DNA from 2 places in the Priestia sp. FW507-14D1A genome. Region 2 is predicted to be linked to the other one. Evidence: a T-box and tRNA genes for the amino acid it is inferred to sense, from the RefSeq annotation. Region 2 holds a T-box; the other holds one or more tRNA genes.
What was found. The T-box of region 2 lies ahead of thrS (threonine--tRNA ligase). A T-box ahead of a tRNA ligase gene usually reads a tRNA of that ligase, here a tRNA-Thr.

Region 1: it encodes a tRNA-Thr, which carries the amino acid that the T-box ahead of thrS (threonine--tRNA ligase) is inferred to sense. The anticodon was not compared.

What each region holds. Positions count from the first base shown of each region.
Region 1 covers NZ_JBYSWQ010000001.1:604,764-616,838, forward strand. The annotation lists gene AC3WJG_RS03605 (M24 family metallopeptidase) at 1-850, opposite strand, end outside; gene AC3WJG_RS03610 (hypothetical protein) at 926-1,600, opposite strand; gene AC3WJG_RS03615 (LCP family protein) at 1,913-2,869, shown strand; gene AC3WJG_RS03620 (hypothetical protein) at 3,084-3,449, shown strand; gene AC3WJG_RS03625 (NAD(P)H-dependent oxidoreductase) at 3,476-3,994, opposite strand; gene AC3WJG_RS03630 (YwaF family protein) at 4,135-4,881, opposite strand; gene AC3WJG_RS03635 (ABC transporter permease/substrate-binding protein) at 5,141-6,664, opposite strand; gene AC3WJG_RS03640 (ABC transporter ATP-binding protein) at 6,664-7,614, opposite strand; tRNA gene AC3WJG_RS03645 (tRNA-Thr) at 7,880-7,952, opposite strand; gene AC3WJG_RS03650 (Rieske 2Fe-2S domain-containing protein) at 8,163-9,215, shown strand; gene AC3WJG_RS03655 (DHA2 family efflux MFS transporter permease subunit) at 9,250-10,773, opposite strand; gene AC3WJG_RS03660 (TetR/AcrR family transcriptional regulator) at 11,038-11,940, shown strand; gene AC3WJG_RS03665 (hypothetical protein) at 11,948-12,075, opposite strand, start outside.
Region 2 covers NZ_JBYSWQ010000003.1:25,007-37,081, forward strand. The annotation lists gene AC3WJG_RS13685 (sulfatase family protein) at 455-2,197, shown strand; T-box leader at 2,600-2,825, shown strand; T-box leader at 2,863-3,091, shown strand; gene thrS (threonine--tRNA ligase) at 3,146-4,363, shown strand; gene AC3WJG_RS13695 (hypothetical protein) at 4,535-4,741, opposite strand; gene AC3WJG_RS13700 (amino acid permease) at 5,124-6,524, shown strand; gene AC3WJG_RS13705 (MFS transporter) at 6,588-7,796, opposite strand; gene AC3WJG_RS13710 (MarR family winged helix-turn-helix transcriptional regulator) at 8,053-8,514, shown strand; gene AC3WJG_RS13715 (MMPL family transporter) at 8,511-11,180, shown strand; gene AC3WJG_RS13720 (hypothetical protein) at 11,406-11,570, shown strand; partial or broken gene AC3WJG_RS13725 (ABC transporter ATP-binding protein) at 11,873-12,075, shown strand, end outside.

The DNA.
Region 1 (12,075 bases), on a different contig from region 2:
TAATATTGCGTGCTACCATGTCCAAGTCGCCAATGCGAGTGCCGGGCTTGGAAGCTTCAAGAGCTGCCTGCTCAGCGCGCTGTACCGTTTCATAAATTTCTTTTTGCTTATCATTAATAGACTTGTAAGCGACTGTACGCGTAATATCTGAACAGTATCCGTCTAGCACTACACCTAAATCGAACAGAACCATATCTCCTGGCTTTAACGTGCGAAGACCTGGGTTCCCGTGCGCTTCTCCCGTTTTTTCACCAAATAAAACCATCGTTGAAAACGACATCTCACGAATTCCTTTTCGCTTTAACTCGTATTCAATTTTAGCCAGAACATCCATTTCCGTAACGCCTTCTTTTAAAGCCGCTACGCCTACTTCTACACCAAAATCAGCTAAATCAGCTGCCTTTTGCAGAATCTCAACTTCACGCTCATCTTTAATTAAACGCAGCTGATTTAATTTCTCTTCTGCTCCGACTAGCTCAGCGTTTGGATATAGGCTAAGCAGTTCTTCGGCTCTCGCATACAGCAGCTGCTCTTTCTCTACAGCAACCTTTTTCACATCTATTACGTTTCGTTTATGTAAAGCTTCTTTAATCAGTTCCCAAGGATTTTGATGATCTTCATATCCAATCACATCAAACTTCCAGCCGGCTTCTTTTGCTTGTCCCACTTCCATTGATGGACAAATAAGCATCGGCTCTGCTTCGTTAAACACAAATAAGCCAAGTAAACGCTCATGCGGATCCGTATGAAATCCAGTTAAATAAAATACGTTTTCGGTTGACGAAATAAAGGCCGTTTCTACATTCTTTTCTTCCAGCCACGATACAACTTTTTCTAAACGTGCTTCCATTAAAAAAACCCCTTTCATTGTGCAATATTACTATTATAACATAGTTATTTAGCAATATTGTACAATGAATAGAGGTTAAGACAAAGCCGCGTGAAGAGTAGTAAGCTGCTCTTTAACCGCTTTTCGCTGAATACTTACTTTCATCAGCCAGCCATTTTCTCCGTATCTATAAATAAATTCGTACGTACCTTTAGAAAAATATTCTTTTACCAGCATGTCCCGGTTTTCAACAAATCCCGGATCGCCAATAAAATAGGTACCTTCTTCAAGCGGAAGCTCATGAACTTTTTTTTCTAGCTGCTTCTCTTCGTCTTCGTCCTCATCTATCACAATGTGCAGACCGCATTCGTCACGCACAACATCAAATTCACCGTTTTGTTCAAGCTCGAGCACCGGCACCACTTGTCCATTTACCGTTAGAAGCTGCTTCGTTCCTTCAAGGACCTGGGACCAGTGATCATCGTATAAAGTAGAAGAATAAAAAATATAACCCTGAGATTTATATAATAAAAGCAGCTGTTCAAAATGATTTTTTACTTGTTCTTTATCAAACAGAATAACAAAATGCTTTCGATAGAAAAAACTTGTAAAAGGCAGAATAGACGATTGATTAAGCTCTTTAATTATTTCAGCACTATCTTTACCTGAAATAATAGCTCCGGTCAATTCCCCCGCGCCATAAGGTTTCCAATGACTTAACGCCGTTTCTGGAATCAGCACAAGGTTCGAAGATGACACATATATACTCATTCGCTTCACTCCTTTTTTCTACATTTAGACCTATATTTGATTCTCCCCAAATAGAGACTTTCCTCTTATTCCATTCTTAAAAGACAGAACTTTTCCCCTAACTATGATAGATTATAACAAAGATTCTTGAAAAAAATAACCTTTATTTCCTCTTTCTTCTATTTGTACACTTCTCTCATTTTAGCTGTCTTCGCAGATTTACTAGTGAACGTACTTGCTAATCTAATTCCTTAGTGGTAATTTTATTATGTCGTTTTATAATTTTTTGCATAATTGGTTTCAAACAAAAAAGTATTAATATTTTTGAATGCGATGGTGAGACATTTGGAAGAACGTACAGAACGTAAACAACATAAAAGAAAAAAGCAAAGAAAAAAGAAACGCTTTAGAAAGCTACTTCTTTTCTTTCTCATTCTTGTAATCGCCGCTGGTGCGTATGTGTATTATCAATACCAACAAGGGTTAGCAGAAGCAGACGGAGCTTTTGGGAAAGATGGACAATTTGATTTTAATGGTGCAAGTGCCAATTTAGATAGCATGAATGTACTGCTTCTTGGAATTGACTCTCGAGGTGAAGAACATTCGCGTGCCGATACAATCATGATTGCTCATTATGACAAAGACAGCAATCAGCCTAAAATTATTTCTTTGATGCGTGATTCATATGTGGATATTCCTGGACATGGCAAAAACAAATTAAATTCAGCCTATGCATTTGGCGGGCCTGAATTAATGCGTAAGACAATTAAAGAAAATTTCGGCGTAGATGTAAACTATTATGCCGTTGTTGATTTTAAAGGTTTTTCTAAAGTTGCCGATACGATTGCCCCTGAGGGAATTACGGTTACCGTGCCGCACGAAATGTCATCAGGAATTGGCATGACGCTAAAACCTGGAAAACAAACTCTTCACGGAGATAAATTACTAGGATACGTGCGATTCCGACATGATAGCCAAAGTGATTTCGGGCGCGTGAAGCGTCAACAAGAAGTAATAGGTAAATTAATGGATGAAGCTCTTCAAGTAAAGACGCTGGCGAAAGCTCCTAAGCTATGGGGCGTCATTGATCCATATGTGGATACAAATATTCCGCCAAAAACATTTATCGTGATAGGAAAAGATTTCTTAGTTGGGAATCAGCCAGATTTAAAATCTCTTCGTTTACCGGTCGAAGGTTCCTATTCAAATGAACGAGTATCCGGTATTGGTGCTGTTTTAAGCATCGACCTTGAAGAAAACAAACAAGCGTTACAGTCATTTTTAAATTAGGAAAAGGTGTCCATTAGCGGACACCTTTTTTTATACTATTCAAAAAAACTTCTGTTTTTCCTCCCTATCCTTCAAAAAATTTTCAGCTTCGACAAAAAATGAAGTCATTTTCCAGGAAACAGCTATTTCTTTGAAGTTCTATTTTTGCTGTTACAGGCGTATATGAAAAGAGAAGGACTTCTTTTTTATATTTTTGATTCAAGGAGATGAACGTATGAAATTATATGGTTTTCAATCTGAAGAAGAGCGTTCCTTTCTTCATTCTACCTATAAAGTAAACCCATTGCTTTCTCATACTGGAGATGTCAAAATCAGCTTTTTATCTTTTCAAGAAAATGATTATACCCCCCGTCAAGAAGCTACGATTCCACAGCTTCTACTAGTCGTTCACGGGGAAGGCTGGGTAGCTGGCGATAACGGACTGAAAATTTATATCAAACAAGGTGAATCCGCATTTTGGAGAGCGGGGGAATCATTTGAAGTCGGGAGTCTAACGGCTATGACAGGATTACTAATTGAAGGATTAGATATCGCTCCTCAAAAGCTGCTTACTTCTTTTTCACGAACAAATGTAAATTAAAAGCCGCGTTAACGCGGCTTTTTTTATTACCTTAGTAATTGAGCGTAGCTTTCAGCACTATCTTGAATGACTTTTTCGCTCAGCTCACCGCCTGCTCCTTGAAATAGAAATGGTGTTTGGAACTTCATACCTGTTAAATTTGCCGTAGCTTGAAACGGAAGAAGCAGATGATTCATTGGGTAGCGGTTGTATCCCCCTTCTTGATAAGCTTCCGCAGGTCCTCCTGTCGAAGTAGCTACGACAAACTCTTTTCCCTGAAGTTTAGTACCTTTGCTTCCATAAGCCCATCCGTATGTTAAGACAACATCTTGCCACTCTTTTAAGAGTGCTGGTGAGCTGTACCAGTAAAATGGAAATTGAAAAACAATACGATCGAATTGAACAGCTAACTCCTGCTCTTTTTCTACATCAATTTTAAAATCGGGATAGTTTGCGTATAAATCATGAACGTACACATTCTCTTCTTTTTTTACTCGCTCTGCCCACGCTTTATTAATGCGAGAAGATGCTAAGTTTGGATGCGCTAAAATAACCAGTGTTTTCATTTTGATACTCTCCTTCTGATGTCTGTGCTTGCTTTGTTCTTTTCTATTTTTTACGCTTGCCTCTCACGGCTCATTCAGTCATTCTTTCCTTTTACTTCAGGAAATCCGAGTTAGTTTACACTTATAAACTACCAGTATTATCATTTTGCTTCAACAAAATTGACTTTGCTTTTATCACCTTTAATTTTTTTATGTACCCAAAACGGCAGATAAAGGACAAGAAAGCTAAGAATCATAATTCCTTCAATCCATACTAAATACCAAGGATGAGGTCCAAGAACATCCAGCAAGGAAGCGTGCTCTGGCTTTTTCATCATGTATAAATAATTCGCCCCGAGTAAACGATTCATGACATAGATAAAACCTCCGTACAGATTAACAACTACTACGCTTACCCATAAAGAACGAAACGTTGGCTCATATTTGCAGACAGCAATTAGCATACAGCAAGCAAGTACCACACCGCCATGCGATACATAAAACTGCACATAGCAAAACTGGGCATACGCATAGCCGCCAAGGTCTGGGGTAATCATCGCTTGAACAGAGCTGCTGATTCCGGCGAAGTACACAAAATAAAAAAGAAACCTGCTTTTGGTTATCAGCATAACAGCAGCCAGCAGCACGACTATATCACTGAGCTGAAGAGGCAAGGAAGTTTCAGCAGACCACCGATGACATCCGATTTCCCAAGCCTGGTAGGATGTTTCTGAAGCAATTAGAATAAGTGAAAGCAAAATAAACACAAACCTCTTTTTTCGCAGCTGCTTTCGACACAAAAAAATAAATGCTCCTATGATCACGATAATAGCTAAAGTTACAAGGTGTTCAACTGAAAAAAGCTGAAAGGAATGTTGTACAGGATGACACCTAAAAAATGAATTCATAAAAGCACCTTCCTTCCATCAGAAAACAAATTTGGTACCTTTAGCTTGTTCATAAGACCTCATTTTCATTAATGCTTCTCTCGCATTAAAAAGAGATTGAGACATAACGAAATCACGTCAATCTAAAGATGGACCAATGGTGTAAATGATCGAATATGAATCAACTGCTACAAACAACTAAACTAAAAAGATCCGAACGATTCATCATTCGGATCTTCTTTCAACTAACATACTGTTGTCCTAGCTTTTTTCTTCGTTTTCACTCTTTAATTAATCCTTTTTTCACTAAGAATTGATGAGCAACTTCTTCAGCCGTTTTTCCTTTCGCATTTACTTGATAGTTCATTTCACGCATTTCGTCATCACTGATTTTACCGCCCAGTTGATTTAAGATTTTTTTCAGTTCAGGGTGCTCTTTTAGCGTATCTTCACGAAGCACAGGCGCTCCTTGATACGGAGGGAAGAACTGCTGATCGTCTTTTAAGACTTTTAAACCAAACTGTTTGATTTCAGGGTCCGTTGCGTAAGCATCAAGCATGTTAATATCGCCTTTTTCTACAGCGCGATAGCGAAGCTTCGGCTCCATCGTTTTAATATTCGGGAAGGTAAGACCATATTCTTTTTGAATGCCTACATAGCCGTCTTCACGATCTTTAAACTCAAGCGTAAATCCTGCTTTTACTTTATCTGTTGCATTTGCCAAATCTGAAACAGTCGTTAGATTGTTTTCTTTGGCAAATTCTTTTGTCACGGTCAATGTGTACGTATTATTAAACTTCATTGGATCTAAATAGACAAGGCCGAATTTCTTTTGAAATCCTTCTTTTGCCTGCTTGTACACCTCTGTTTCATCTTTGCTGTCCGGCTGTTCCTTTAGATGCGTCACAATGGCTGTACCCGTATATTCAGGGTACAAATCAATTTCCTTGTTACGCAGAGCCTCAAATACAAATACCGTTTTCCCAAGCGACGAACGAAGATTTACTTTCATATCGGTTTGATCTTCAATTAATTCTTTGTACATATTAATTAAAATATCTTGTTCTGCACCAATTTTCCCTCCGATAACAAGGTCTGGTTTTGTTGCGCTCATCGCTGCAAACGGAGAAACAAGAATGAGTATTAATACGAGGATCATAATAAACGAGCGTTTTTTGGACCCTTTTTTAGCTGAGTGTTCAATCGTTCGCAGAATTCCATCAAAAATAAGCGCTAATAATGCTGCTGGAATGGCTCCTAATAAAATCAAACTATTATCGCTTCGGTCAATACCAAGCAAAATTAAGCTTCCGAGTCCGCCCGCTCCGATAAGAGCCACGATTGTTGCTGTACCAATAATGAGTACCATCGCTGTGCGAATTCCGGCCATAATGACAGGAAGCGCTAGAGGAAGTTCTACTTTAATTAATCGTCTCCATGAGTTCATCCCCATGGCTTTGGATGCTTCAATTAAAGATGGGTCCACTTCTTTAATTCCGGTATATGTATTTCGTACAATAGGAAGAAGCGAATATAAAAACAGTGCAATAACCGCGGGAAAGGTTCCAATTCCGACAAGAGGAATCAGTAATCCTAATAAAGCGAGTGAAGGAATGGTTTGCAGTACGGCTGTTACACCAATGATCGGTTCAGCAATGCGGTCATGCCTCGTTAAGTACAGTCCGAGCGGCACTGAAATTAATACGGCGATAACAAGAGCCAGTACTGAAATTTGAATGTGTTCAAGAAGAGCTTGAAACAGTGCATCTCCTCGTTGATCTAATAATGTGCTTAGTGCATTCATTACAGCGTTCCTCCTTCTTTCGTTTTATCAGAAAGAAACGCTAATAGAGTTTTGCGCGTTACAACGCCAATACGTTTGCTCCCTTTTTTCACGGCTATTGCTTCATGGTCGTAAAGGGCGTCCATTGCCTGCTGAACAGTAGCGGTTGAAGCTAGCTCTTCAGTAGGTTCTACGTCTGGCTGTTCACTTTCTTTGACAAACATATCCAATGTCTCAAATAAAGTATTTCCTTGATTCCCAATAAATGTTTTTACAAATTCATTTTTAGGCTTTTGAATGAATTCCTCAGGGGTTCCAACTTGAACAATTTCCCCATCTTTCATTAGGCAGATACGATCTCCAAGCGTCATGGCTTCGCTCATATCGTGCGTAACAAACACAAATGTTTTTTTGATTTTTTCTTTTAAGCTAATAACATCTTGCTGAAGCTGTTCGCGGCTTAACGGATCGAGGGCACTAAAGGGTTCGTCCATTAAAATAACGGGGGGATCAGCTGCGAGGGCACGTGCTACACCTACACGTTGCTGCTGGCCACCTGAGAGCTCAGACGGCTTTCGGTTTCGATACTGCTTCGGGTCTAGTCCTACCAAGGTAAGCAGTTCATCAATACGCGTTTTGATTTTGTTTTTCTTCCAATGCTTCATCTCGGGTACAATGGCTATATTTTCAGCAATGGTCATATGAGGAAAAAGAGCAATCTGCTGCAGGACATAGCCAATGTTCCAGCGCAGCTCATGTATGTTGTGGTCCGATACGAGCTTATCTTTTATGTATAGTTCTCCTTCGGTAATATCATGGAGACGGTTAATCATTTTTAAGGTGGTTGTTTTCCCACATCCACTCGGACCAATTAAAACGAAAAACTCTCCTTCTTTAATTTCTAGATTAATATTTTTCACGGCGGTCGTACCGTCTGGATATTGCTTTGACACATTCTTAAACGTAATCAAATTATCGTTCACACTCCCTGTTGAAATTTAAGCCCTAGTTTCGTGTACCCAATACTTAGAGGCAATAAACATTCTTTTAAGAATATTTCTAAATATGATTCATAAGACATAGTGGGAAAGATACACATATTTTCTCACAGCCTCCTAGTAAGGCTATCAAACTGTTAAAGTTTTCACAAGGCAGGAAAGAATAATTTGGAGAATAATTTTAAAGCCGACACAAATAAAAAAACCTTCTTTCAACAAGAAAGAAGGTTTTTTAGTATGCTAGCGACAGGGATCGAACCTGCGACCTCTTGCTTACCATGCAAGTGCTCTACCTACTGAGCTACACCAGCGTCTTGGAAAATTATATCACGTTTAAATTCATTTAGGAAGCGCTTTTTTAATTTTTTTTATTGATATATTCTCTAATTTGCGTCTTCTGAAATTCTCACTTTCTACAAAGTTCCATATTTTATGTTAGAACTCCTTACATAAATTGTGTGAATTTTCTTTTTTTATATTACCCTTAGTAAAAGAGCTTACAAAAGAAGGGAAGAAAATAGATGGAACAACAACCAACCATGACAAAATCAAAAACGGCAACTCCCTACCCAAGAGACTGCACGTTCAGCCTGGAAGATTGGACGACGCTCGCTAAGTATTGGTACCCCGTCGCACGCTGCAGTGATGTAACAGAGAAACCAACGTCCGTAAAACTGCTAGATGTAAATCTAGTTCTATACCGTACCACACGCAAAGTAGTAGCAGCTCGTGATTTATGCGTTCACCGAGGCACCCCGCTTAGCATGGGCTGGGTGGAAGATGATGAAATTGTCTGTCCTTACCACGGCTTCCGCTATGCAACGGACGGCGCATGCACGTCGATTCCAGCTCACCCTGATGCCAACATTTCTCCCCGCTTGTGTATGGCCGTCTATCCAGTTATTGAACGATTTGGATTAGTGTGGACTTCCCTGACAGGAGAACAAGATAACCTGCCTTACTTCGATGCGTGGGAGGATCCTGATTTTCAGCAGATTGTTTGTCCGAGCTTTGATATCATGGGTTCGGCCGGTCGTCAAATGGAAGGCTTTTTAGACGTAGCTCATTTTGCCTGGGTTCACACGGACACATTTGGTGATCGAAACAACGCCTTTGTGCCTAAATATAAAGTAAGCGATACAGATTATGGGCTTCATGTAGAATATACAAGCACCGTGAGCAATTATTCCAAAGAACAGCAGCATTTAAATCCACCTGATTTTAAATGGCTTCGCGTCTTTGATGTTTATCCGCCGTTTACAGCTACGCTAAAAGTATACTTCCCAGAAGGCGCAGAGCTGTGGATTATGAATGCAGTCTCTCCTATTTCAGCCCGCGAAACACGTTTATTCGCACCAATCGCTCGAAACTTTGACAAAGATTCTCCCGTTGAAGGTGTGTATGACTTTAACCTTCGGGTCTTTGACGAAGACCGTGAAATGGTTGAAAACCAAAAACCTGAGGACTTGCCTTTAGACCTGCAGATGGAAGCGCATATTATGGCTGATCAAACGTCCATCGGCTACCGGAAATTATTAAAGAAAATGGGCTTAAGCTTTAGATATACAAGCTAAAGAAATCCCCGCTGTCTCAGCGGGGATTTCTTTTTCATTTAGCAAACTGCTCGCGTCCTGCTTTTTCCTTTACCACTTCATCTTCACTTGCCGGCATTGCGCGTTTCATAAACAATGAAAGAATTAAGGCAACCACCACTAGTACTACTGAGACGGCAAACGCATCGTTAATCCCTTGTACCATTGCCTGCATCCCAATCTGTTCTTTCATTTGAGCTGCCCCGGCTGCGGTTGCATTCGCTGCTCCCGCTCCGCTCATTGCATCTTGAGCGAGCTCTTTTGCATGCGTAGCTGTACGGTTTGACATCACCGTTACTAAAAGAGCCGAACCAATAGCTCCCGATACTTGTTGAAGCGTGTTATTCATCGCAGTACCATGAGGATTAAAGCGCTGCGGCAGCTGATTTAATCCGTTTGTCATAACCGGCATCATCACCATAGACATTCCGAACATGCGAAGCGTGTAAAGCGTAATAAGCGTTGTATACGTCGTATCAAGCTCTAAGTTACTGAAGAAATACGTCGTAACGGCTGTAATCGTTAGACCCGTTACAGCTAGTGCACGCGCTCCGAATTTATCAAATAATTTCCCGGTTATCGGTGACATCACGCCCATTAGCAGCGCACCTGGAAGCATTAGTAATCCTGAATGAAGCGGAGAAATGCCTCGTACCGTTTGAACATAAATTGGCATTAGCAGCATGGCTGAGAATAATGCCATTGTGATCACCATTGAAATCGTTGATGATAAAGCAAACATTGGATATTTAAAAATGCGGAATTCAAGCATAGGTGTTTTAAGCTTGAACTGACGCGTAATAAATAAAATCAGAGCCACAGCTCCTACGATAATCGTGCCGTACACTTCCACAGAATCCCAGCCTTTATCCCCTGCTGAGCTAAATCCGTATAGAAGTCCTCCAAATCCAATTGTAGATAACAAAAGAGATAAAAAATCCAAATTGATTTCCACTTTTTCTTTTTTGTCTTTTAATAGAAAGAAAGCCCCTATTAATACAATTGCAGCGATTGGCGTAACAAGGTGGAACAGCATTCTCCATTCATAGTGTTCAATTAGCCACCCTGATAAGGTAGGGCCAATTGCCGGAGCAAAAATCATAACTAAACCGAAAATCCCCATCGCAGCTCCGCGTTTTTCTAACGGAAAACTTGTGAGCAATACGTTCATTAAAAGCGGCATCATAATGGCTGCGCCTGATGCTTGGATAATACGAGCGGTTAACAAGACCGAAAATACGGGCGAAGCACCGGCAAGTATTGTTCCTGCTGTAAATAAAGTCATCGCCGTTAAAAATAAGCCTCTGACAGAATAGCGCTGAATTAAAAAAGCGGTAGTTGGAATCATAATACCATTCACTAACATATAACCAGTAGAAAGCCACTGGACAGTTGACGTTGTCACATCTAAGTCTTTCATAATAGACGGAAGCGCCACATTTAATAACGTTTCATTCAACAATGAGATAAAAGCGCCAATTAACAAAATAGCAATTATGCCATAAGGCGGCTTTTCCATTTGATTTATCGATTGACTCATTATTGTACCTCCTTATACTATAAGTTCATTTTTTTAGACATATGTTCTACATAGAGTATATTATACTGTGAGTTCAATTTATGCAAGCGAAAAATCTTGCGTTCATGTCCTTTATTTTATCGACTTTTTCAGTTCTATAATCCTTTTATATCAATATATTGTCGTGATATCGTCCATTTTTTGAAAAGAACATTTGTGTAAACGTTTTAAATCATGTATCATAAAGTTGGACCATGAGTCTAATTTTACATTCAGGTGATAATAATGAATAACCGAAAAGAGCAAGTTGTAAAAAATGCACACCATCTCTTCGTTGAAAAAGGATTTCAAGCTACATCTATTCAAGACATCATTGATTATAGCGGCATTTCGAAAGGAACATTCTACAACTATTTTTCTTCAAAAAATGAATTATTAATCGCTGTTTTTACCTGGCTTCATACAACAATTGAACAAGAGCGGAATCAGCTGCTGGTTGGTAAAAGCCTGACCGATGTAGATGTATTTGTTAAACAGATTGATGCACAGATGAAAAACCATCATAAACATAAATTTTTCACATTACTTGAAGAAGTATTTGTTTCCAATGATCCCGATTTAAAAGCATACATAAAAAGAACCCAGTTTGTTGAAGTAAACTGGTTTTACAAGCGGTTCATTGATTTATTTGGACAAGAAAAGAAACCGTACCTGCTAGATTGTGCAATTATGTTTCTTGGCATGCTTCATCGCAACTTTCACTATAATTTTATGGTTAACGGCACAAATACTGACCCACATGAGATCATAAGCTACAGTGTCAAGCGCCTGCTTCCTCTTGTAGACGAAGTAGCAAATTCAAGAGACATTTTGCTCGATCCGCAAACGATTAAAGAATGGCTTCCATCTTGCCCCAATACTAAAAATCAAATAGAACAGGACATTTCCGCAGCACTTATCGATTTAAAAAAACAGGTTCACAAACAATTTACGGATGAATTCGAACGTCAAAAATGCACAGAGCTTATTAGTTTTATTGAAGAAGAGCTGTTTAAACAATCAAATCCCCGCAAGTTTGTTGTTGATAGTGCCCTTCAATCGTTAAAGCAGCTGTCTGTCGACGAAAGTAAGACAACGCTAGAGGATTTACAGACGATGATTGATCAGTATGTGAGTGAACTTCATTAAAAAGAGGTTAAGACGTAACTAAATCATTCCAATTTAAAGTCGAATAAATGGGATACATGAGCTGAATCGCTTGAGAAATCGCAGTTAATTTCCGTGCAAGACTTCGCTTTCTGCGGGCGGCCGGTAAGCCTCCTC
Region 2 (12,075 bases):
CATAAAATAAACAGTAGAACAACCTTTAAAATTAGAATTTTATGGTAAAATATAAAAAGTTATTTGTAATTAAAAATATGAGGTGATAACGTGAAAGAGAATATGATGTTTGCTTGGATAGCTTCATGGTTAGCTCTTGCTGGTCAGCTCGTTTTTTTATGGGAGTAGCGCTTTTTACAGGGGATTGGCGCTACATGATGTGGAGTTTTATGATAAGTATAATTGTAGGTATACCTAGTATCATTGGCACCTATAAACGAAATCAGCAGCTAAAAGCTTACAAGAAATAAGGAATATCGTATTGAAACGAGTTATGAAAGACTTAGAGAAATCCTCCAAGTCTTTTTTTGTTTGGGTATAAAAAGATATGAACCGTACTCCGTTCTTCTAAAAAAAGTGCTTTTTACATAGTTTATCAATACAGAAAATTTGATAAACATGCGGAGGAGTAAACATGCAGAAACAGCCTAATTTTTTGTTGATTATCGTGGACGAGGAGCGGTTTCCACCCTTATATGAAAGTAAAGAACTAAAAAAGTGGCGAAAAAAACATTTAAAAGCACATGAATTTTTAAAACAGCATGGAATGGAATTTACCCGTCACTACGTCGGCTCTACAGCTTGTTCACCAAGTCGAGCTACATTGTTTACAGGGCAGTATCCTTCCTTGCATGGAGTTACGCAAACGCAAGGTATCGCAAAGAAGTCACAAGATCCTGATATGTTTTGGCTGCAGCCTAATACCGTCCCGACGATGGGAGATTATTTTAAGCAGGCTGGGTATCAAACCTTTTATAAAGGAAAATGGCACATTTCCGATGAGAACATCTTAATTCCAGGAACACATAATGTTTTTTCCAGCTACCAGATGCAAACAGGAATACCGGATCCGGAAAAAGAATGCCTCTATCAACGCGCTAATAAGCTTGAAAAGTTTGGTTTTTCAGGGTGGATTGGTCCAGAACCGGAAGGGAGAAACCCGCACAATTCTGGTTCATCTGCGGCCGTTGGAGTGAGCGGACGAGACGAAATATATGCAGAGGAAATCATAGAGCTTTTTCAACGATTAGAACATCAAGCGACTGAGCAGCCTTGGCTCATGGTAGCTTCGTTTGTGAACCCGCATGACATTGCGCTGTTTGGAGCGATTACCAAACACCTTCCTATGTTTCAGTTTTCTATTGATGAGACGATTCCGAACATCGATCCGCCGCCTACCATTAGAGAATCTTTACAAACAAAGCCTAGTGCTCAAAGCAGCTATAAATACATCTATCCAAAAGCGCTGCAGCCAACGCCAAATTCTAGCTTCTACCGGCGCTTGTATTATCAGCTGCAAAAAAATGTTGATACACAAATTTTAAAAATTCTTCGGACCATGGAACAATCTTCGTTCTATGAAAATACAATTATTATTTTTACGTCTGATCACGGTGATTTGCTCGGAGCTCACGGGGGACTACATCAAAAATGGTACAACATGTATGAAGAATCTATTCACGTTCCGCTTCTCATTCACAACAAATGTTTGTTTACCAATTATCAACGTACAGACCTGATGACTAGTCACGTTGACTTGATCCCGACAATGCTTAGTTTAGCTAATATCGATGCTTCCGCTGTTCAAAAGCAATTACAAAAAAGTCATACGGAAGTACATCCATTTGTTGGGCGAGACCTGTCAGGTATACTTCGAGGAGAATCGTCTCTTGAGCAAGAGCAAACACCGATTTTCTTCATGACGGATGATGACCCGACAAAAGGACTTCACCAAACAAATTTTTTAGGAGAAAGCTACCCGTCAGTTGTTCAGCCTAATCACATTCAAGCGGTCATTGTCGAGTTTTCGTCAGCGGCAGGAAAGGAAATTTGGAAATACGCTCGCTATCATGATAATCCGCAATTTTGGTCAGCAGCTGACGAAAAAGATGAATTCATTCACGGAGAGCAATATGAAGATTACCCTGTAAGTTTTACTACCCTTAAAACAACCCGTGTTCCTGATCAAATTGAAATGTACAATTTGACCAAGGATCCGTTAGAAACAGTAAATCTGGCTCACCCGTATTTTTCGACAAATGAAACAAGGAAAATTCAGCGGCAGCTTGATGTTATTCTTAAAGAACAAGTTAGGAAAAAACGGATTTTTCCGCAAAGTGGAAGCATGCATAATGAGCTTTTGTCTAAAGATAGATAAAAAATAGTTTCTATGGATTCAAGTTAAATATTTGTGTGAGCAGAAAAAGGTGTATTTAATATTTTAGTATATAAATTAAAAACTTGATGATACTTGTGTTAGGTTACTTGTTCTGGTTTGGGGTAGTATTGGTTTCACTTCATTAATTCTGCTTAGATAAAACAAATAAGGACTTATAGCATCTTTCTTTTTCGCCTTTATTGCTGTGAAAATAGAGGTAAAAATAAGAATGGAATGTAGTCGTTAATAGTATAATAAAAAACTTTTTCAGTCCGTGTATTCTTAAGTAACTTTTCAAAAATTCAAGCATAAAGTAATTCTATACCATTTGAAAAATAAAAATTACTTCTTGACTTTTGTTAAATTTATACACTATAATCGCTTTTAACAACTAATAAACAGTATTTGGCAATGAAAAGGACACGAATTAGATGCTGTTTTCTTCGCAGAGAATAGGGCCACTGGCTGAGAGCCCTTAAGAAATCATCTAATTTACCACCTTAGAGCTATTGCAGGGAACGTGCATAACTGAAACTGCAATCGGTAAAACCGTTATCTTTTTAAGCGTAAAATACGTATGGGTATTTTACGGAATTAGGGTGGTACCACGGCCGCATTCGTCCCTTCACTAGGGATGAGTGCGGTTTTTTTGTAGAAAAAAGAATATACAAGCAATGAAAAGGACATGAATCATTTTTGAATTTTCTTTACAGAGAGTAGGGTCACTGGCTGAGAACCCTTAGAAAACGAAATGAATTTACCACCTTGGAGCTGCGGCGGGGAATGTGTATACACTGAAACCGCACCCGGTAAAACCGTTATCTTTTTAAGCGTAAAATACGTATAAGTATTTTACGAAATTAGGGTGGTACCACGGCCGCATTCGTCCCTTTACTAGGGATGAATGCGGTTTTTTTTGTTGAATAAAAACATATTGGAGGAATGAACATGTCAAAACAAATGGAAGCAGAAAAGCGAAATCATCAAAAGTTAGGTCAAGAACTGGAGCTGTTTATGTCAATGGAAGAAGCTCCTGGTATGCCGTTTTTCTTAACTAACGGAATGATTGTTCGAAATGAGTTAGAAAATTACTGGAAACAAAAGCATTATAAAGCAGGCTATCAAGAAATAAAAACACCCATCATGATGAAACAGGAGCTCTGGGAACAATCAGGGCACTGGGAGCACTATCATGAGAATATATATTTTTCAAATGTTGACAAACAAAACTATGCGATTAAACCGATGAATTGTCCGGGAGCCATTTTATTGTTTAACAGCAAGCGAAGAAGCTACCGAGAACTTCCGATTCGATACGCAGAGCTTGGATTAGTTCATCGTCACGAGCTTTCTGGGTCTTTAAACGGCTTGCTAAGAGTCCGTTCATTCACACAGGACGACGCTCATTTATTCGTAAAGCTCAGTCAGATCCAAGCTGAAATTAGCCGCATTCTAGCGTTTATCCATGACTTTTACTCACATTTTGGCTTCGATTACAAAGTGGAGCTATCCACACGACCTGAAAAATTCATGGGAGATATTGAAACATGGAACCAAGCAGAAAAGGCGCTTCAATCTGTGTTAAGTGAAAAAGGCTTAGACTATCAGGTAAATGAAGGAGACGGAGCTTTTTATGGGCCGAAAATCGATTTTCATATTTTAGATTCCTTAGGTCGCAGCTGGCAGTGCGGAACAGTTCAGCTTGATTTCTTAATGCCGGAGAAGTTTGACTGTATGTATATTGGAGAAGACAATAAACCGCATCGTCCCGTAATGATTCACCGCGCTATATACGGTTCCGTTGAACGATTTATGGCCATCTTGATTGAACATTACGAAGGTCAATTTCCTCTTTGGCTGGCTCCTGTTCAATTTAAGCTTTTGCCTATTGCACCGCCGCACGTGGAATATGCATATAAAGTGAAACACGAGTTGGAGTTAAAAGGGTATCGTGTTGAAGTAGATGATCGCATTGAAAAAACAGGGCTGAAAATTCGAGAAGCAGAAATGCTAAAAGTTCCTTATATGGCTGTGATAGGAGATAAAGAAGTGGAAAATGAATCGCTTGCTATGCGAAAGCACGGGAAGAAAAATATAGGAACAGTAAGTGTGGAAGAGGCAGCTGTACACTTGAATAAAGAAAAGAATTCAAACAGAGTGTATTGAAGCTATTTACCTTACTAAATAGAAAAATCCGATTTTTTAAGTCGGATAGTGATTCCCTTCATTTTGTCTCACACCAAAATGAAGGGAATATTGAACTAGAAGGGTATAAGATAATATATATCAGCAGTATAACTTTTGCCTTAGACAAACGCCGGTATTTTATAAAAAAATTTATCTTATTCCATTCGAATCGTTTGTACGGGATGAAGCTGAATCCTCACCTGATGGTTTGTTCATGTTTTGCTGCTCTCGCTTCTTTTTAGAAGGAGAGTAAAAAAGAAATTTAAACATAAAGTATACTCCTAATGCTAGTAAAATACAGCCAATAAGTAAGTTAATCATCTTTCTCCGCCCTTCATACACTTCAGTTTTCATCATTATAACACCCGGTAAGATAAAACATTCATCGTTCTGTAAATAATCTCTATGTCAGGAATTTATATCTGAAGATAGTTAGTAAAAAAATATCTAAAAATATCTAAAAAAAATTTTTAGAATATTATTTTTATTCAAACTTATTATACGTACGCACAATGATAATCTCTTTATTTAGTTTATAAATCCAAAACAGAGCAATACTAAGAAATCGCTTACAAAAACTCTTGAAATATATATAATGATATTAGTATACTAATAGACAAGTTAGTAATTATTTCTATATAATTACTTCTGTATCTGAAGTGAAAACGCGCAGCCCAATGGGAAAAGAAGTTATTTTCAAGTTTTAATGGATGAGTGGCAACAGAGAGGAGAGAGTGCAATGGGAAAACTATTTAAAAAGAAGTCAATCGAGCAATTATTAGAACAAAGTCAAAACAAATCTCTAGTCAAAACATTAGGAGCATTCGATTTGACTCTTCTTGGTATTGGAGCCGTAATCGGAACGGGGGTTTTGGTATTAACAGGCTTAGTAGCTGCTAACGATGCTGGACCAGCCGTTATTTTTTCTTTTATATTGGCTTCTATTGTATGCGGTTTTGCAGCGCTGTGCTATGCAGAATTTGCTTCAACTATACCTGTATCTGGTAGCGTTTACACCTATACATATGCAACCATCGGCGAAGTGGTAGCACACTTAATGGGCTGGACGTTGCTTTCGGTCTACTTGTTAACAATGTCAGCAGTAGCAAACGGCTGGTCTTCTTATTTTAACAACTTTTTAGAAGGATTTGGTTTTTCACTGCCAAAAGAATTGATTACAATCCCTGCAAATGGAGGTCTAGTAAACCTTCCTGCTATTTGTATTACGCTTCTTATTACATGGCTGCTTTCAAGAGGAACAAAAGAAAGTAAAAAAGTGAACAACTTTATGGTGCTTGTTAAATTGTTTATTATCCTTCTTTTTATTATTGTAGGAGCTTTTTATGTAAAACCGTCTAATTGGACACCTTTTATGCCTTATGGAATTGAAGGTGTTGTGACAGGGGGTGCGGCCGTATTTTTTGCTTTCTTAGGTTTTGATGCCTTATCTACATCAGCAGAAGAAGTAAAGAATCCGCAGCGTAATTTGCCCATTGGAATTATTAGTTCACTCGTGATCTGCACGATTATTTATGTAGCAGTATGCCTTGTTATGACAGGGGTTGTTTCTTATAAGGAACTGAACGTTCCAGAAGCAATGGCCTATGTTCTTCATTCAGTAGGACAAAATGCAGTGGCAGGAATTATTGCTGCAGGAGCTGTCATTGGAATCATGGCTGTTATTTTCGCCTACATTTATGCAGCAACACGCATTTTATTCTCAATGAGCCGCGACGGCTTGCTGCCAAAAGCATTTGCTAAAACAAATGAGAAAACAGGAGTTCCGACTCTTTCCACTTGGCTAGTAGGGATTATCGGAGCGTTAATTTCAGGGTTTATTGATCTAAAAGAACTTGCGAATTTAGCAAATATCGGTGCTCTTTTAACTTTCGGCATGGTGGGCGTCAGCATTATCATCTTACGTAAAACGCATCCAACTTTAAAACGCGGATTTACAATGCCGTTTGTCCCGATTTTACCAATTTTATCTGTATTATCTTGTTTATTTTTAATGATTAATCTTCCTAAAACAACATGGCTGTATTTTAGCATATGGATTGTGCTTGGTATATTTGTGTATATAGGTTATTCTCGTAAACACAGTCGATTAACAAGTAAAGAAATGAAAAAAGCGAGCTAGCAAAAAAAGAGCCTTTCATCCAAGAAAGGCTCTTTTTTTGCTTTTTGTTCAGTTGTTAGACAGTCAGGACGATTGTTCACTATGTTTTTTGCGTGTTTCCACAATAAAAAGACAAGTGCTAATAACAAAAGCCGTTCCTATAAAAATGGCGCCAACCCAAGGAAGTGAAGTAAGTCCCATATGGTTAATAATTACGCCTCCGAAAAAGGCGCCAAAAGCATTTCCTAAGTTAGCAAATGAGTGATTCGAAGTAGAAGCTAAAGCAGGTGCTTCCTGTGCTAAGTTCATAATTTTCACTTGAATACCAGGCATTACAGCAAATGCTGCTGCTCCCCAGAAAAACAGCGTGATAATAGCTGCTGTTGGGCTTTTAACGGTAAACGTAAAAATAGTCAGCACAATACAAAGAAAAGCAAATATACCTACAACCGAAGGCATTAACTTCCAGTCTGCTAGCTTCCCTCCAACAACATTTCCGAGCGTAACGCCGCATCCATATAATACAAGTATCCACGTAACACTATGTTCACTTACTCCTGTAACGTCTTCAAGAAGCGGTGTAATGTACGTAAATACAGTAAATAAACTGCCGCATCCTATCGCGCTTAAAAGAAGCATCACAAGAAGTTTTGGTTGAGTAAAAGCAGCAAACTGCTGTTTTAGACCCGTTAATTTGTCTTGACCAAGCTTTGGGATAAACAGAATAATACCGATAAATGCAATAATCCCCATGATCGTAATAGCCCCAAACGAAGCTCTCCAGCCTAAGTGTTGGCCAATGAATGTTCCCACAGGAACGCCAATGATATTTGCAATGGTTAAACCTGCCATCATCGTTGCGACAGCACTTGCACGTTTATGAGGTTTTACGAGCCGTGAAGCAATAACAGCGCCTACTCCAAAGAAAGTACCGTGACATAATGCCGTAACTAAACGAGCTCCCATTAAAATTCCATAGCTGGGTGCAATAATAGCAATTGCATTTCCGAGAATAAATAAAAGCATAAGTAAACAAAGCAGAAGCTTTTGAGGAAGTCGATGAGTAAAAATGGTTAAAATTGGCGCGCCGATTGCTACTCCTAAAGCATAGCTTGTAATTAGCTGTCCAGCAGTCGAAATGCTAACATGAAGGTCTTCCGCAACGTTAGGCAGTATCCCCATAATAACAAATTCCGTCATTCCAATAGCAAAAGCTCCAAGAGTCAATGAGATGAGAGCAATTGGAAAGGAATCTTTCTTACTGACCTGCTTATTAGCATGCATTGTATTCATGTGTGATCACCCTTTCTGTGTATAAAATTTATATCTCCTTGAAAAGAAGTCAATTACTAATAATACTTAAGTGAGGGGGCTTTGACAACCAAAAAAGCTGATGTAAGCGGTATCTTTCGAGATTTCTATTTATCTTTATCATATATGAAGACAGTCAGACATAAATTTATTGACAGAATAAAGTTTAGTCCTATAAACTATTTTTAAAGTCGAATAGTTTATACCTATAAACTAAATGAGCAAAGGAGGGAAAGAAGTGACAAAAAGCAAGTTATATCAAGCTGTAGAACTTTTTGAAGAAGTGCTGTTTGTAGGAACAGAAGTAATTCATAGAGAGCTCAGCCATAACCTCTTTGAACATGTCTCTAGGCAGCAGTTTGATTTGTTAAATAGTTTAATGATTAAAGGTCCATCTTCACCTGGCAGTCTTGCTGTCTTGCAAGGTGTTCATAAAAGTGCTATTTCGAATCGAATCAAAAAGCTGCTCGAAAAAGGGCTTGTGGAGTGGGACACTAATGAACTAGAGAGCGATAAACGTTCTAAGCTTATTAAGATTACGGCTGAAGGAGAAAAAGTAATAAATGACGGAAATGCCGCGTGTTTTAGTATCATTGAAAATTTGTTTGATGATGTAGAAGAAGAAAAAATAGATACATTTATCGAAATTCTTACAATGGCAAAAGAAAAGTTAACTACAAAAGGGGAAAGCAAAGAATGAAATTTATCGTAAAATTTAAGTGGGTGATTGCTGCCTTTATTTTAGCTTTAACAGTTATATTGATGCTAACGTCACCAAATTTAACAAAGCTCGCAAGTGAAAAAGGACAGTCTCAGCTTCCCGACGATGCCGTTTCATCCAGAGCCAGCCAAATTCTAAAAAATGCTGGAGAAGACAGTAATACCATCAGCATGGTTATCAAGTTAGATAACGCATTAGATAAAGATAGTGAGAAACAAATACAGAAAATCATTGATAAGACAGAGAAAATTAAAGGTGTAAAAGATGTCACAACGCCTTTAACAGATGATCAAGATGTTCGTAATCAATTAATGTCTAAAGACAAAAAAACCGTTTTAGTTCCGGTTACTGTCAGTGGATCGGATGAAAAAGTTGAAAAAATAGCAAATCAGATTTATGATAGCGTGCCAAAAGACACTACGGCATATGTAACGGGTGCATCTCTTATTAATCAGGATTTTGCACATAGTTCAGAAGAAGGGTTAAAGAAAACTGAGTTTATTACTATCTTTTTGATTTTAGGTTTGCTTTTACTCGTTTTCCGTTCAGTCGTGACGCCGTTTATTCCTATTTTAATTGTGGGAATCACATACTTAATCAGTCAATCGTTACTAGGGATTTTAGTTAAAAATGTCGATTTTCCAATCTCAACGTTCACGCAAACGTTCTTAGTAGCTATTTTGTTTGGAATTGGTACGGATTACTGCATCCTTTTACTTAATCGTTTCCGTGAAGAATTGGCAAACGGACATGATAAAGTAGAGGCCACGATCACGGCTTATCGTACAGCAGGAAGAACGTTATTTATCAGTGGAATTGCTGTATTTATTGGGTTTGCAGCCATTGGATTTGCCAAGTTTGCCATTTTCCAGTCGGCTGTCGGAGTAGCAGTGGGGGTAGGTGTACTGCTAGTCATTTTATTTACTCTGCTTCCACTTTTTATGGTTACGCTTGGAGAAAAATTATTTTGGCCGTCTAAAAAAGTGGCTTCTCATAGCGATAATAAGCTGTGGGGCTTTTTAGGGAAAAAGGCAGTGGCGCGACCGTTCGTGTTTTTAGTCATTACAGCGATTATTACCGTGCCTTTTATTGTAACGTACGACTCAAAAGTATCGTTTGATTCTACTGCTGAAATAAGCAGTGATTATAAATCTATAAAAGGACTAAACGCTATCAGTGATGCACTCGGAGAAGGAAAAGCGTTTCCTGTCAATGTTATTATTAAAGGAGATAAAGAGTTAACAAAGGCAGATGTTATTCCTTATTTAGGAAATATAAGCAAAGCAATTGAAAAAGTGGATCACGTAGATTCTGTTATGACTATCACACAGCCTACCGGAGAAAAGATTGATGATTTATACGTTAATTCACAGCTAGGCTCCGTATCAGACGGAATCAAAGATGCTGTTAAAGGAATCGGAGATGTAGAAAAAGGATTAAGTGATGTTGAAAAAGGGCTAAATCAAATAGCTGACCAAACGGGTTCTGCTTCTAAAGAGAAATCTGGAGGGTCACTTGCACCTGCTGCAGACGGATTAGCTCAAATTAATCAACAGCTGCAGCTTGTCAGCACTCAGCTCTCTACAACAGGAACTGTGCAGCAAGCGGTTCCGCAGCTTGTTGCAATCAGTAAACAGCTTACTACCATTCAAACCGGTCTCCAACAAGCAAATGAGAATCTTTCAGCTCAGCAAGGTCAAGTTGGAACGTTATCAGACAGTATCAATCAGTTAGCAAAAGGAGTTAAAAGTGCGAATGACGGACTGACGAAGATCTCAGATGGCTTAACAAAAGCAACAGATATGCTTGATAACATGAGTGACAGCTCAACAGTTAGAGATACTAGTATTTACCTTCCAGCAGAAGTGATGAAAGATAAAGGGTTTAAACAATCCATCGATAACTATTCTTTTGCAGATGGAAAAGGAGTTAAGCTCAGTGTAGTGCTCGATCAAAATCCATATTCTGAAGAAGCCATTTCAACCGTAAAAAATATTGAAAAAGCGGTGGCAAGCGAAGTCGTTGATACGCCGTTTGAGCATACAGAAATTGTGTACGGAGGGGTATCGAGCTCAAATGCGGATTTAAAAGATTTATCTACAACCGATCTTTCACGCACAATGGTTATTATGATGATTGGGCTGTTTATTGTGCTGACCATTTTATTCCGTTCAATGATCATGCCTGTATACATGATTGCTTCACTGCTGCTTACCTATTATACAGCAATGGGAATCTCAGAGCTTCTATTCGTGGACATAATGGGTAATGATGGAATCAGCTGGGCCGTGCCATTTTTTAGTTTTGTTATTTTAGTTGCCCTTGGAATTGACTATTCTATTTTCTTGTTAGACCGTTTTAACGAAGAAGTAAAAAGCGGTGTCGCAGAAGGAATGGTTACGTCTATGAGTAAGATGGGATCGGTTATTATTACTGCTGCTATTATCTTAGCTGGAACGTTTGGGGCTATGATCCCATCGGGTGTATTAACACTTGTTCATGTAGCAACGGTTGTTATTATTGGTCTTTTACTTTATGGTCTTGTTATTCTTCCGCTTCTTATGCCAGCGATTGTCGTAACGCTTGGAGAAGGAAACTGGTGGCCGTTTCTTCGAAAAAAAGAAAAGTACAAAGTAGAAGAATAACTTGTATACGCTAGGTCGAAAATTAGATATGTCTTAGGAAGAGTACTATTGACACAGTATATAGGATAAAACTGAAGGATAGAAAGAGCGTCATCGGGCTGCTCTTTCTATCTTTTTTTGTGCTACAAAAAAACAATGTTCAGGAGTGGCCATAAACACGCCCAGTCGAATAAAAGACCTCTCATCAGGGAAACCTATAGTCAAAAACATGAGGGAGGTTTTTTTATGAAATTTGTAAATTTCTTAGCTAATCAGCGAGACAAACGACGGGAACAAATGCGCGAAGCAGAAACATGTCCAGATTGCTTAGGGAAACGATTCCACCATATTGGACTTTATTTTGTGCATGTTTATGAGTGTCCAAGCTGTCAAGGCAAAGAAGATATGTAATAAAATCTTCAGAAATAAGGCAAAGGCAGTCTCTATGCAGATTATGATGTGAAACCTTCTTAATTTTAGAGAAGGTTTTTATTTTTTTGAAGGTGAACAGTTGCTTGTATGTTTTGTGTTAGCAACCTTTACATATTTATTTTCTGTCTAACTAGATTCGATTAGTATAGTCATTAAGTTACTTTAATGTCTCAAGTTAACAATTTAAATAAAAAGGAGGAAAGAATTAAGGATTAAGGAAAAAGAGACGCGTAACTTGCAATCATGTATCTCAAACTTTAAATATAAGGAGCTGAGGTGAGATGACAATGTTACATTTAGATAAAGTATATAAAATATATGATAAAAAAAATATCGCCGTAAATGATTTTAACCTTCAGATTGGAGAGAAAGAGTTTGTTGTATTTGTTGGACCTTCAGGCTGTGGTAAATCTACTACGCTGCGAATGATTGCAGGTCTAGAAACGATTTCAAAAGGTGATTTTTACATTGATGGAGATCATAT